Regions from separate parts of the Nocardioides sp. CCNWLW239 genome, predicted to be linked through region 1. Evidence: riboswitches for the same ligand, from Rfam matches in the RefSeq annotation. Region 1 holds a riboswitch; the other holds the start of a gene.
What was found. A riboswitch is a leader RNA that binds a small molecule or an ion and turns the genes downstream of it on or off. The one in region 1 is predicted to bind cobalamin.
Positions count from the first base shown of each region.

Region 2: another riboswitch for cobalamin. It lies ahead of WBG06_RS24515 (ABC transporter substrate-binding protein); the one in region 1 lies ahead of cobN (cobaltochelatase subunit CobN).

Region 1 is NZ_JBBBNW010000008.1:34,442-41,471, reverse strand. It holds gene WBG06_RS23715 (lyase family protein) at 1-204, shown strand, start outside; gene pcaDC (bifunctional 3-oxoadipate enol-lactonase/4-carboxymuconolactone decarboxylase PcaDC) at 216-1,367, shown strand; gene WBG06_RS23705 (phytoene desaturase family protein) at 1,377-2,825, shown strand; gene WBG06_RS23700 (GNAT family N-acetyltransferase) at 2,836-3,399, shown strand; cobalamin riboswitch at 3,399-3,518, shown strand; gene cobN (cobaltochelatase subunit CobN) at 3,553-7,030, shown strand, end outside.
Region 2 is NZ_JBBBNW010000008.1:198,112-205,141, reverse strand. It holds gene WBG06_RS24525 (sugar ABC transporter ATP-binding protein) at 1-922, opposite strand, end outside; gene WBG06_RS24520 (NAD(P)H-dependent oxidoreductase) at 1,101-1,799, shown strand; cobalamin riboswitch at 1,829-2,015, shown strand; gene WBG06_RS24515 (ABC transporter substrate-binding protein) at 2,070-3,122, shown strand; gene WBG06_RS24510 (FecCD family ABC transporter permease) at 3,251-4,240, shown strand; gene WBG06_RS24505 (ABC transporter ATP-binding protein) at 4,237-5,004, shown strand; gene WBG06_RS24500 (hypothetical protein) at 5,114-5,329, shown strand; gene WBG06_RS24495 (amino acid permease) at 5,326-6,843, shown strand; gene WBG06_RS24490 (S1C family serine protease) at 6,897-7,030, opposite strand, start outside.

The sequences.
Region 1 (7,030 bases):
GCTGACCTGCTGGCCGAGCAGCGGTCGCTGACGGAGTTCGTGGGTGACGGCCCTTCGACAAGCTCAGGACACCGCGTACTCTCCGGATCCGAGGCCGCCTCCGGGCTCGCGGCCAATTCTCTCGAGTTCAGTCTCGGCGCTGCCGACGCGCTCATCGACACCACCATCGCCCGAGCCCACGAAACCTGGAAGACAGAACTTTGAAGGGAAGGGTCATGACCCCGAGAATCACCGCAGTCGAGCTGGCCGGAGACGCGAGCAAGCCGCTCCTGGTGGTCGGACCGTCCCTGGGCACCTCGGTGACCGCGCTGTGGAGCGCCACCGCTGAGCTGCTCGCGGACAGCTTCCACGTCATCGGCTGGGAGCTCCCGGGCCACGGCCACGGCACCCCCACCACCGACGCGTTCTCGATGGCCGACCTCGCGGCCGGCGTCCTGGCGAGCGTCGACCGGGTTCTCACCGACCGCGGAGAGCGCCACGGCGCCTTCGCCTACGCCGGCGACTCGGTCGGTGGGGCTGTCGGGCTCCAGCTGCTGCTCGACGCGCCCACTCGGGTGGAGGCCGCGGTGCTCACCAACACCGGCGCCAAGATCGGCGAGCCCGCGGGCTGGAACGACCGGGCAGCGACGGTCCGCGAGGCCGGCACCGCCTCCCAGATCGCCGGATCCACCCAGCGCTGGTTCGCCCCCGGCTTCCTGGAGCGCCAGCCCGAGCGGGGCGGCATCCTGCTCCACTCGCTGCGCGACGCCGACGCGGAGAGCTATGCGCTCGTGTGTGACGCACTGGCGGCGTACGACGTCCGCGGCCGACTCGCCGAGATCACCGCGCCGGTCCTGGCGATCGCCGGGGTCGACGACGCCCCGACCCCGCCGGCCTCGCTCGAGGAGATCGCCGTGGGCGTGCGCAGCGGGCGGCTCGTCGCCCTCGACGGCGTCGGCCACCTCGCTCCCGCGGAGGCACCGCACGCCGTCGCCAGCCTGATCACCTCGCACGTCACCGCGGCGGACCCGGCCTATGCGGCCGGGATGAACGTACGCCGCCAGGTGCTCGGCGACGCTCACGTCGACCGGGCCACTGCCGCGATCACCGACGTCAACCGCGACTACCAGGACCTGATCACCCGCTACGCCTGGGGCACGATCTGGACCCGCCCGGGCCTCGCCCGTCGTGACCGTTCGATCGGTGTGCTCACCGCCCTGGTCGCAGGTCGCCACTTCGAGGAGCTCGAGTTCCATCTCCGCGCCGCGCTCACCAACGGGCTGACTCGCGAGGAGATCATCGAGGTGATCCTGCAGACCTCGATCTACGTCGGCGTGCCCGCCGCCAACACCGCCTTCGCGGTCGCCAACCGGGTCCTGAACGAATAACTTGTCGCCATGACGCACACCGCAACCGTCGTCGGCGCCGGTCCCAACGGCCTGGCGGCCGCGATCGTGCTGGCGCGTCATGGAGTGCAGGTCACGGTCCTCGAGGCCGGCGAGACGGTCGGCGGCGGCACCCGAACCGCCGAGCTGACCCTCCCCGGCCTGCGCCACGACGTCTGCTCGGCGATCCATCCGCTCGGGGTGGCCTCGCCCCTCTTCCGCGAGCTGGAGCTGGAGAGATACGGCCTGACCTGGCGCTTTCCCGAGATCGAGCTCGCCCACCCGCTCGATGGGGGCGAGGCGGCGCTGCTGCACCGTTCGGTCGAGACGACGGCTGCCGGGCTGGGTGCCGATGGACGGCGCTGGGAGCAGGTGTTCGGCCCCGTCGTGCGCGACTTCGACTCGCTCACCGACCAGATCCTCGCTCCGCTGCTGCGCCTGCCGAGGACGCCGTTCCGGATGGCCGGCTTCGGGCTCCGGGCCGCTCCGCCGGCGACCGTGCTCGCGCGGGCGTTCCGGGAGGAGAAGGCGAGAGCACTCTTCGCGGGCTGCGCCGCGCACGCGTTCCAGCCACTCGACCGGCCCGGCACCTCGGCGGTGGGCACGATGCTCGTGGTCAGCGGGCACCGGCATGGGTGGCCCGTCGCCGAGGGCGGCTCCCACTCGATCACCCTCGCCCTGGCGAGGCTCCTCGAAGAGCTGGGCGGCACCGTCGTCACCGGCGTCACGGTCCGCAGCCGCGCCGACCTGCCCGAGGCGGACGTCACCCTCTTCGACACCAGCCCCGGCGGCTTCGCCGACATCGTCGGGGACGCTCTGCCGCAGCGGCCACGACGGGCCATGCGGCGGTGGCAGCACGGACCGGCGGCATACAAGCTCGATCTGGCGCTACGCGGCGACATCCCCTGGCGCGACCCGCAGGTCGGGCGCGCGGGCACCGTGCACCTCGGCGGGACGATCGCGGAGGTGGCGGCGAGCGAGCGGGCGATCGCGGACGGCCGGATGCCGGAGCGACCGTTCGTGCTCGTGGGACAGCAGTACGTCGCCGACCCGTCGCGCTCGGCCGGCGGCCTCAACCCGGTCTGGGCCTACGCCCAGGTCCCGCACGCCTACGAGGGCGATGCGACCGACGCGGTCCTGGCCCAGATCGAGCGCTTCGCACCCGGCTTCCGTTCGCAGATCGTCGACACCCACGTCACCACCCCGGCCGACTATGCGGCCTACAACCTCAACTACGTCGGCGGCGACATCGGCAGCGGCGCCAACACGCTGCGCCAGCTCGTCATCCGCCCCACCCTCGCCACCTACGACACCGGCATCCCGGGGATGTTCCTGTGCTCCGCCGCGACGCCGCCGGCGCCGGGCGTGCACGGCATGTGCGGCTACCACGCCGCCCGACGGGCGCTGCGCCACCTCGGCCTGGCCCAGAAACCAGGTGCCGGCGGCGTACCTCGTGGTTAGCCTCTCGCTCATGCCCCAAGCGATCCTGCACACCGAGCGCCTCGAGCTGGTCCCGCTGAGCGAGGAGCACCTGCCGTTCCTGGTCGACCTCAACTCCGATCCGGTGGTGCTGCGCCATCTGTTCACCCGGGCGCTGACGCCGGCGGAGACCGAGGAGCGGATGCACACGTGGCTCCGCTCGGCGCGGGAGACGGAGGCGCTGGGCAAGTGGATCGGGTACTCGGCGGCGGGTGAGGCCGTCGGGCTCTACATGTTCGAGCTGCCCGACAACCCGCCGCGCACCGATGCGGCCGAGCTCGGCTATCGGCTCCCCCAGCGGAACTGGCGGCAGGGCTACGCGAAGGAGGGCTCGCTCGAGCTGCTCCGGCACGGGTTCGAGGATCTCGGCATCGAGCGGGTGATCGCGCAGACGATGGCCGTCAACGAGGCCTCCCGCGCGACGATGGTCTCGGTCGGGATGAGCTTCGTACGCCGCTTCGACCAGGAGTGGGAGGAGCCGCTGGCCGGGCACGCGGACGGTGAGGTCGAGTACGAGATCACCCGCGAGGCCTGGCTCGCCCACCGCGCGGGGTAGGCTGCGGGCACGCTCGTGGTGCAGGAACCCGGTGAGAGTCCGGGGCGGTTCCGCCACTGTGATGTCCGTGCTCGAGAGCGCGGACGCAGCCAGACACTGGCCACGGGTGATCCGACCGATCGACGGGGCGAGAACCCCTAGGAGGAACCCGGCATGGCCGACTCTGCACGCGTACGCATCGCCCTGCTGTCCACCTCGGACACCGACCTTCTCTCGGCCCGCGCCAGCGGCGCCGACTACGCCTGGGCGAACCCGTCGCGGGCCACCGACCTCGAGGCCGTCGTCGCCGACGCGGACCTGGTCGTCTTCCGGCTCCTCGGTTCGCCGTCCGACCTGTGGGACGGGCTGGGCGCCGTCAAGGAGCGCGGCATCCCGGTGGTGGTCCTCGGTGGCGAGCAGCAGCCGAGCGCCGAGCTGATGGAGCACTCGACGGTGCCGATCGGCGTCGCCGCGGAGGCACACCGCTATCTCGCCGAGGGCGGGCCGGCCAACCTCGCCCAGCTGCACGCGTTCCTCTCCGACACGGTGCTGCTGACCGGGTTCGGGTTCGAGCCGCCGGCGGAGGTGCCGGCCTGGGGGTTCGCGGAGCGGGTCTCGTCTGTCGGGGATCTCGACAAGCTCGATCACCGGACGGCGCTCGATCACCGGACGGCGCTCGATCACCGGACGGCGCTCGATCACCGGACGGCGCTCGATGACCGGCCTCGCATCGGGATCCTCTACTACCGCGCCCACGAGACCAGCGGCAACACCGCGTTCGCGCACGCCCTGGCCGATGCCATCGACGCGACCGGGCAGGCCACCGGCGTACCCGTCTTCGCAGGGTCGCTGCGCTCGGCCCCCGACGATCTCTACGAGGCGCTCGGCAGCCTGGACGCGCTCATCGTGACCGTGCTCGCGGCCGGCGGCTCGGTGCCCGCGTCCGCCTCCGCCGGTGGCGAGGACGAGGCCTGGGACGTGGAGCGGATGGCGGCGCTGGACATCCCGGTGCTGCAGGGCCTGTGTCTGACCTCGTCGCGGGCGGAGTGGGAGGCCTCCGACGACGGCGTGACGCCGCTCGACTCGGCCAACCAGATCGCGATCCCGGAGTTCGACGGGCGGATCATCACCGCCCCGTTCTCCTTCAAGGAGCTCGACGAGCAGGGCCTCCCCCACTACGTCGCCGACCCCGAGCGGGCCGCGCGGGTGGCCCGGATCGCGGTCAACCACGCCCGACTTCGCCACACGCCCAACGCCGAGAAGCGCCTCGCGCTGGTGCTCTCCGCCTACCCCACCAAGCACGCCCGCATCGGCAACGCGGTCGGCCTGGACACCCCGGTCTCCGCGATCCGGATGCTCCGCCGGCTCCGCGAGGAGGGCTATGACCTGGGGCAGGACAACGAGGTCGTACGCCTCCTCGACGGCGCTGACGACACGGCGGCCGGTGACGCGCTGATCCACGCGCTGATCGCCGCCGGTGGTCAGGACGAGGAGTGGCTGACCAACGCGCAGCTCACCGACGCCCACGTCCGGATCTCCAAGGCGTCCTACGACGAGTGGACCAAGGATCTCCCCGCTGACCTGCGCGAACAGATGGTCGAGACCTGGGGCGAGTCGCCGGGGAACCTGTTCGTCAACGACGACGGCGAGCTCGTGCTGGCCACGCTCCAGGCCGGCAACATCGTCATCCTGATCCAGCCGCCGCGCGGGTTCGGCGAGAACCCGGTCGCGATCTACCACGACCCGGACCTGCCGCCGTCGCACCACTACCTCGGCGCCTATCGCTGGCTCGAGCACGGCTTCCGGGCCGACGCTGTGGTGCACCTGGGCAAGCACGGCTCGATGGAGTGGCTGCCCGGCAAGAACGCCGCACTGTCGGCCTCCTGCGGCCCGGATGCCGCGATCGGCAACATGCCGCTGATCTACCCGTTCCTGGTCAACGACCCAGGCGAGGGCGCGCAGGCGAAGCGCCGCGCGCACGCGACGATCGTCGACCACCTGGTGCCGCCGATGGCCCGTGCGGAGTCCTACGGCGACATCGCCCGGCTGGAGGGGCTGATGGAGGAGTACGACCGGATCTCCTCCATGGACCCGGCCAAGCTGCCCGCCATCCGCGGCGAGATCTGGCAGCTGATGAAGGCCGCCGAGCTCCACCGCGACCTCGGCATGGAGGAGCGGCCCGAGGACGACGACTTCGACGACTTCATGCTGCACATCGACGGCTGGCTATGCGAGATCAAGGACGCCCAGATCCGCGACGGTCTGCACGTGCTGGGCGGCGCTCCCGAGGGCGAGGCGCGGGTCAACCTGGTCCTCTCGATCCTGCGGGCCGCACAGGTGTGGGGCGGCGTCGGCGGCGCCGTGCCCGGCCTGCGGGCCGCACTCGGCCTCAAGGAGGGTGCCGACACCCGGGCCGTCGACGAGATCGAGACCCGGGCGCGCGACCTCGTGCAGCGGATGGACGCGGCCGGCTGGGACCCGGCCACCGCCGAGACGCTCCATGACGACCCGGCGGTTCAGCAGGTGCTGGCCTTCGCCGCGACCGAGGTCGTCCCCCGGCTGGCCAAGACGACCGACGAGCTGTCCGCGATCCTGCACGCCCTGGACGGCGGCTTCGTCCCCGCCGGGCCGTCGGGGTCGCCGCTGCGGGGGCTCGTCAACGTACTCCCCACCGGGCGCAACTTCTACACCGTCGACCCGCGCGCGGTCCCGAGCCGGCTGGCCTGGCAGACCGGCCAGGCGATGGCCGACTCGCTGCTGCAGCGCTACCTCGACGAGACCGGCGACTACCCAGCCTCGGTCGGGCTCTCGGTGTGGGGCACGTCCGCAATGCGTACGGCCGGCGACGACATCGCCGAGGTGCTCGCGCTCCTCGGCGTACGTCCCGAGTGGGACGAGGCCTCGCGCCGGATCACCCACCTCGAGATCATTCCGCTCGAGGAGCTGGGACGGCCCCGGATCGATGTGACCGTACGCATCTCCGGGTTCTTCCGCGACGCGTTCCCGCACGTCGTCTCGATGCTCGACGATGCGGTCCGGATGGTGGCCGACCTCGACGAGCCGGCCGAGGACAACTTCGTCCGCGCGCACACGCTCGCCGACCTCGCCGAGCACGGCGACCAGCGCCGGGCGACGTCGCGGATCTTCGGCTCCAAGCCAGGCTCGTACGGCGCCGGGATCCTGCAGGTGATCGAGGCCGGCAACTGGCGCTCCGACGCCGATCTGGCGGATGTCTACACGGCCTGGGGCGGCTTCGCCTACGGCCGTGACCTCGACGGCGCTCCGGCGGCCGACGACATGCGCGCCAACTACCGCCGGATCAAGGTCGCCGCCAAGAACGTCGACTCGGCCGAGCACGACATCGCCGACTCCGACGACTACTTCCAATACCACGGCGGCATGGTCGCCACCGTCCGCGCGCTGACCGGCTCGGACCCCAAGGCGTACGTCGGCGACTCCACCTCCCCCGACGCCATCAAGACCCGCACGCTGCAGGAGGAGACCAACCGCGTCTTCCGGGCCCGGGTGGTCAACCCGCGCTGGATCTCGGCGATGCAGCGCCACGGCTACAAGGGCGCCTTCGAGCTGGCCGCCACCGTCGACTACCTCTTCGGCTTCGACGCGACCGCCGGTGTGGTGCAGGACTGGATGT
Region 2 (7,030 bases), 160 kb from region 1:
AGGGGTCGACCCCGAAGATCGCTTGCGCGACCTCGCTGCGTCCGGCGCCGACGAGGCCGGCCAAGCCGACGATCTCGCCCTCATGGACGGTGAGGCTGATGTCGTGGAACAGGCCGGTGCGGGTGAGACCCCTGACCTCGAGCAACGGCTTGCCGACGGTCGCCTCGAGCTTCGGGTAGAGGTCGGAGACCTCTCGTCCGACCAGGCGCTGGACGATCTCGTCCTCGGTGACCTCGGAGATGGGGTCGGTGGAGATGTAGGCGCCGTCACGCATCACCGTGATCGTGTCGCACAGCGCGAACACCTCGTCGAAGCGGTGCGAGATGAAGACGACGGCGCAGCCCTGGTCGCGCAGCGTGCGCGCCACGGCCATCAGCCGGTCGACCTCGTTGCCGGACAGGGCCGCGGTCGGCTCGTCCATGATCAGGACCTTGGCGTCGAGAGAGAGCGCCTTGGCGATCTCGATCAGCTGCTGGTCGGCGATCGAGAGGCCCTCGGTCGGGCGGTCGGGCTCGATCGGCACGCCGAGCCTGGCGAACAGCTCGACGACCTCGGTGCGCATCGCGGCGCGGTCGATCCGGCCCCAGCGGTTGGTCGGCTGGCGTCCCATGAAGATGTTCTCGGTGACCGAGAGATCGGGGAAGAGGGTCGGCTCCTGGTAGATGACCGCGACGCCGGCCTGCTTGGCGTCGGCGGTGTTGCGGAAGTCGACCTGCTCCCCGGCGAGCAGGTAGTCGCCCGAGTCGCGGCGGTAGAGCCCGGCGACGATCTTGACCAGGGTCGACTTCCCGGCCCCGTTCTCCCCCACGAGCGCGTGGATGGAACCGGCCTCGACCCGGAGACTTCCGGACCGGAGGGCGCGTACGGGGCCGAAGGACTTGGCCACGTCCCGCAGCTCCAGTGCGGCGGGTGTGTCCAGCATGGGCAGCTCCTCGAATTGAAAGGTTTCAAGCCTGGTTTACGCTAGTGATGGCAATCACATACGTCAACACTCTTCGGCCGCTAATTTGAGCGAGGTTCGGACTTTGTCGTCAGAACGGGTCGAGGCCCACGGGCCTCCAGGTGGGAATCGGACCGCGCCAGACCGCGTTCAGAGACCCATGCACGCACTCTGGGTATGGGCACATCCGAACGCGTCGTCGCTCAACGGGCGGCTGCAGGAGATCGGCCGGAACGCTCTCGTCGCGGGCGGTTGGACCGTCGATGAGATCGACCTCTATCGAGAAGGTTTCAATCCCCTTCTGGTGGAACGGGGCGAGGCAGACGTACGCCACCACCAGGACCGCCTGCGGGAGGCCGATCTACTGGTCGTGCAGTTCCCGCTGTGGTGGTACTCGGTGCCGGCGATCCTCAAGGGCTGGATCGACCGGGTCTTCGAGTCGGGGTTCGCCTTCGACGTACCGGATCCGGAGACCGGCAAGCCGCTCAAGTACGGCAAGGGCGGCCTGGTCGGCAAACGCGCCCTGACCGTCGTCACCGCCGGGGACCGGGCCGCGACCCTCGGCCCACGCGGGATCAGCGGTCACATCGAGGACGTGCTGTGGCCGCTGCTGCACGGCACCTTCTGGTACACCGGCATGGACGCGCTGCGCCCGCACCTGATCACCGACGCCGACACCGTGGACCCCGAGGCCATGGCGCGGATCGAGGCCGATCTGCGCGTACGTCTCGAAGGCGTGATGACCGAACCGCGGATCGCCTATCGACCGATGGTCGACGAGCAGTACGACCACACGATCAGGCTCCACGACTCGGTCGCGCCCGGGCAGGACGGGCTCAGCGCTCACCGCGAGCGCTGAGGGCGTTCGCACGGGCGCGTGGGCGCGCCTGCTACGGTCGTCGGGCCAGCCGCTCGGGACGTAGTCCCGGCACGGGAACCCGGTGAGAGTCCGGGACTGACGCGCAGCGGTGTGGGTGACGGACGGGACACTGTGCCACTGGGCTCTCGGGCCTGGGAAGGCGTCTCGCGCCGGTCGATCCCGAGTCCGAAGACCTGCTGGCCCTGCAGCAGACCGCTGCCGGTCAGCACGGGCGACGCGCACCAGCCCGCGACCCGCCCGAGGACCGACGTGCACCTGTCCCGCCCCACCCGAACGACCCTGGCCCGATCGATCGCCGCGACCACCGTCCTGGTGCTCGGCTCCGCGTCGACCGGCTGCGCCGCGGACCAGCCCGCCGACGCGCAGCAGGCCGCCGCTGACACCGCCGGGTTCCCGCTCACACTGACCAACTGCGGCCGGGAGATCACGCTCGAGGCACCGCCCGAGCGGGCGGTCTCGCTCAACCAGGGCTCCACCGAGATCCTGCTCTCGCTCGGTCTCGCCGAGCGGATGGCCGGCACCGCGGTGTGGACCGACCCGGTGCTCGACGAGCTCGCCGCGGACAACGAGCGGGTTCCCCGGCTCGCCGACAACTGGCCTTCCTACGAGCGCGTCCTGCAGGCCGAGCCGGACTTCGTCACCGCCTCCTTCATCAGCACCCTGGGCGACGGCGGGGTGACCACACCCGAGGACCTGGAGAAGCTCGGCGTCGGCTCCTACCTCTCCCCCGCCGAGTGCCTCAAGGACAACGAGGGCGACGACGACGGCACCCGCGTCGACGCCCTCGAGATCGAGACGATCTACCAGGAGATCACCGAGCTCGCGAGGATCTTCGGGGTCCCCGAGCGCGGCGAGAAGCTGGTCGCCGACCTGAGCCAGCGGCTGGAGACCGCCCGGGCGAAGGCGCCTGCGCGCGAGGTGAGCGCGATGTACTGGTTCGCCAGCTCCGAGTCGCCCTACCTGGCCGGCTGCTGCGGCGGCCCCGGGATCATCAGCCGCGCCCTCGGCATGGAGAACGTCTTCGACGACACCACCGACGAGTGGCCGCAGATCAACTGGGAGACCGTCGCCGAACGCAACCCCGACGTCATCGTGCTGGGCGACCTGACCCGCAAGAACCAGACCGCCGAGACGGCGCGCGCCAAGATCGAGTACCTGAAGAGCAACCCGGTCACCGCCAAGATGGACGCGGTCCGCAACGACCGCTTCGTGACCGTCTCCGGCGCTGAGCTCAACCCTTCGATCCGCACCGTCTACGCGGTCGAGAACGTCGCCTCGCAGCTCGCCGACCTCGGCCTATGAGATCGAGCCGTCACCCCTGCCTGCCGAGGCGTCACCCCGGTCGGCCGACATGGCACGTACGTGACGCCTCGGCCGACCTGCCTGACGCCTCGGCCGACGTACGTGACGCCTCGGCTATCAGGAGACGCGTGCTGCTGGCCCTGGCTCCGCTGGTGGTGCTGGCCTCGGTCGCCGGCGCGATCACCGTCGGCCCCTCCGACCTCAGCATCGCCGACGTCTACGGGGTCGTGGCCGACCGCGCCGGGCTGGGTTCCTCCGACCTCACCCTGCTCCAGCAGAGCATCGTGTGGGACCTGCGGCTGCCACGTACGCTGCTGGCGGGGATCTGCGGTGCCGGCCTCGCCATCTGCGGGGTGATCCTGCAGTCGCTGCTGCGCAACCCGCTCGCCGACCCGTTCGTGCTCGGCATCTCCTCGGGCGCCTCCACCGGCGCCGTCTCGATCGTGGTGCTCGGCGTCGGATCGGGTGCGATCGGCCTCTCCACCGGGGCGTTCGTGGGTGCGCTCGTCTCGTTCGCGCTGGTGCTGCTGCTCGCCTCGCTCGCGGGCGGCACCACCGACCGGCTCGTCCTGGCCGGCATCGCCGCCACCCAGCTGTTCTCGGCCCTCACCTCGTTCATCGTGTTCACCGCGGCCGACGCGGAGCAGACGCGTGGGGTGCTCTTCTGGCTGCTCGGGTCGCTCTCCTCGGCGAGCTGGACCGACGTGCTCGTCTGCGGGGTGATCGTGCTCGGCGGGCTGCTCTGCTGCATCGCGGGGGCCGGGTGGCTGGACGCCTTCGCGTTCGGGAACGACGCGGCCGCCTCGCTCGGCGTCGACGTCGCGCGCATCCGCATCGTGCTGCTGGTGCTGACCGCGCTGATGACGGCCGTGATCGTCTCCACCTCCGGGGCGATCGGGTTCGTCGGTCTGGTCCTTCCCCATCTGGCCCGCGCGCTGGTCGGGGTCGGCCACCGGCTGCTGCTCCCGGCCACGGCGCTGCTCGGCGCGATCTTCCTGATCTGGGTCGACACCGCGGCCCGGACGGTGATCGACCCCGAGGAGCTCCCGGTCGGGGTGGCGACCGCGCTGATCGGGGTGCCAGCGTTCGCGCTGGTGCTGATGAGGGCGCGTCGATGAGCGAGCTGGATGCGTGGCGGGTGCGGTGGGCGCCCCGGGGAAGGCTCGTCGTCGACGACGTGTCCCTCCAGGTCGAGGACGGCGCGACCGTCGGGCTGCTCGGACCCAACGGCTCCGGGAAGTCCTCGCTGATCCGGATCCTGGCGGGCCTTCGGCCTCCGGACTCCGGCGACGTCCTGCTCGACGGCAGCCCGCTCGCGGGCATGTCCCGACGGCGGCTCGCACGTCGCCTGGCCGTCGTCGAGCAGGAGCCGGCGACCAGCCAGGACCTCCGCGTACGCGACGTCGTCGCCCTCGGCCGGGTCCCCCATCGTCCGCCCTGGGGGCCCGACAGCGCCCGCGACCGAGCCGTCGTCGAGGAGGCGGCTGCCCATGCCGGGATCGCCGACCGTCTCGAGCAGCGTTTCGCGACCCTGTCGGGCGGCGAGCGGCAACGTACGCAGATCGCTCGAGCACTCGCCCAGGAACCCGAGATCCTGCTCCTGGACGAGCCGACGAACCACCTCGACGTACGCCATCAGCTGGCCCTGCTGGCCCTGGTCCGCCGGATGCCCACGACCTGCCTCGTCGCCTTGCACGACCTCAACCTCGCCGCCACCTACTGCGACCAGGTCTTCGTGCTCTCCGAGGGCCGCGTCGTGGCCGGCGGACCACCCGCGCAGGTGCTGACCGAGTCCCTGATCGCCGAGGTCTACGGCGTACGCGCCCGGGTGCATCACGACGACGGCGTCGTCATCCGTTTCCTGGGACCTGCCGCCACCTAGTCCTGGAAACGCCGGGCAAACCTTCGATAACCGCCGCAAGCCGAACCATGGGCTCTAATGGGCGCAAGGACGGGGCCATCGGAGGTCCTGCACGGGGGAGGTGAGCTCAGTGTCTGGGGATCCGTACAAGCCGCGGACACCGATCATCGGCATGGTGATGGTGTTCCTTGCGCTCGCGATCGTCGGGGTGACGGCCTATCTGCATCTCGGCTGGTGGTCGCTGATCGGCTATGCGGCCGCAGCGGTCATCGCGGTCACCGGCGGGTGGATGTTGTTCAAGGACGTGCCCGAGCCGCCGCACTCCGGACCGGGAGCGGGCCGATGAGCGACACCGACGACCAGATCACCAGTCAGACCAGCGGCCTGACAGATGAGGACGAGGGCTACCACAAGAGCCTGAGCCCCCGGCAGCTGCAGATGATCGCCATCGGCGGCGCCATCGGCACCGGCCTGTTCCTGGGGGCCGGTGGACGTCTGCACGAGGCCGGGCCGGGGCTGTTCCTCGTCTACGCCTTCTGCGGCGTGTTCGTCTTCCTCATCCTGCGAGCGCTCGGCGAGCTCGTGCTCCACCGGCCGTCGTCGGGTTCGTTCGTCTCCTACGCTCGTGAGTTCATGGGCGAGCCGGCCGCGTTCGCCGCCGGCTGGATGTACTTCCTGAACTGGGCGATGACCTCGATCGTCGACGTCACCGCGATCGCGACGTACATGCACTTCTGGGGCACGTTCGAGGTCATCCCGCAGTGGGTGATCGCGCTGATCGCCCTCGCGGTCGTGCTGTCGATGAACCTGATCTCGGTGAAGCTCTTCGGCGAGCTCGAGTTCTGGGCGGCCCTGATCAAGGTGGTCGCCCTGATCGGGTTCCTCGTGCTGGGGACGATCGTGCTCGCCCGCGGCGAGGGCCTCAATGGCCAGGAGACCGGGATCGGCATGATCATCGACAACGGCGGGCTCTTCCCCGTCGGGGTGCTCCCGCTGGTCATCGTCGTCTCCGGCGTCGTCTTCGCGTACGCCGCGGTCGAGCTCGTCGGCACGGCCGCTGGCGAGACCGCCGAGCCCGCGAAGATCATGCCCCGCGCGATCAACTCCGTGATCGCCCGGATCGCGGTGTTCTACGTCGGCTCGCTGGTGCTGCTGGCTCTGCTGCTGCCCTACACGGCCTACCAGGCCGACGAGAGCCCGTTCGTGACGTTCTTCGACGAGCTCGGGATCGCGAACTCCGGCACGATCATGAACCTCGTGGTGCTGACCGCGGCGCTCTCCTCGCTCAACGCCGGTCTCTACTCCACCGGCCGCATCCTGCGGTCGATGGCGATGAGCGGGAGTGCGCCGAGCTTCACCGCGCGGATGTCGCGGAACGGCGTGCCGTACGGCGGGATCCTGCTCACCGGCGTGATCACGCTCTTCGGCGTCGGCCTCAACGCGATCGTCCCGGGGCAGGCGTTCGAGATCGTGCTGAACATGTCGGCTCTCGGCATCATCGCGTCCTGGGCGACCATCGTGCTCTGCCAGATCCTGCTCTACCGACAGTGGAAGAAGGGCCTGATGTACCGGCCTGATTTCCGGCTGTGGGGCTCGCCGTGGACCGGGTACGCGACGCTGGTGTTCCTCGCCTCGGTGCTCGTCCTGATGGGCTTCGACTACCCGATCGGGACCTGGACCGTCGCGACCCTGGTCATCATCGTTCCGGCGCTGATGATCGGCTGGCGGCTCGTCCGTGACCGTGTCCAGCAGATCGCGCTCGAACGCGAGGGCTACACCGGCGCGATCCCGATCCGGGCCGAACGCCCGATCTCCGACGAGACGCACGGTCGGGACGAGGACGACGGACCGCAGGCCTGACAACCCTGCTCGACCCGTCCTCGATGGGCTGGGACGGGTCGAGCAAGTGGGGGTCAGGCGGCCTGGCCCGCGCCGGAGGTCCCGGCGAGGATCTGGGCGGCGATGTCGAGCACGGTGTCGATCGGGATGGCATAGCCGGAGATGTCGGCCGAGTCGGCGGTCGCGGCGACGTTCATGCCGATGACCT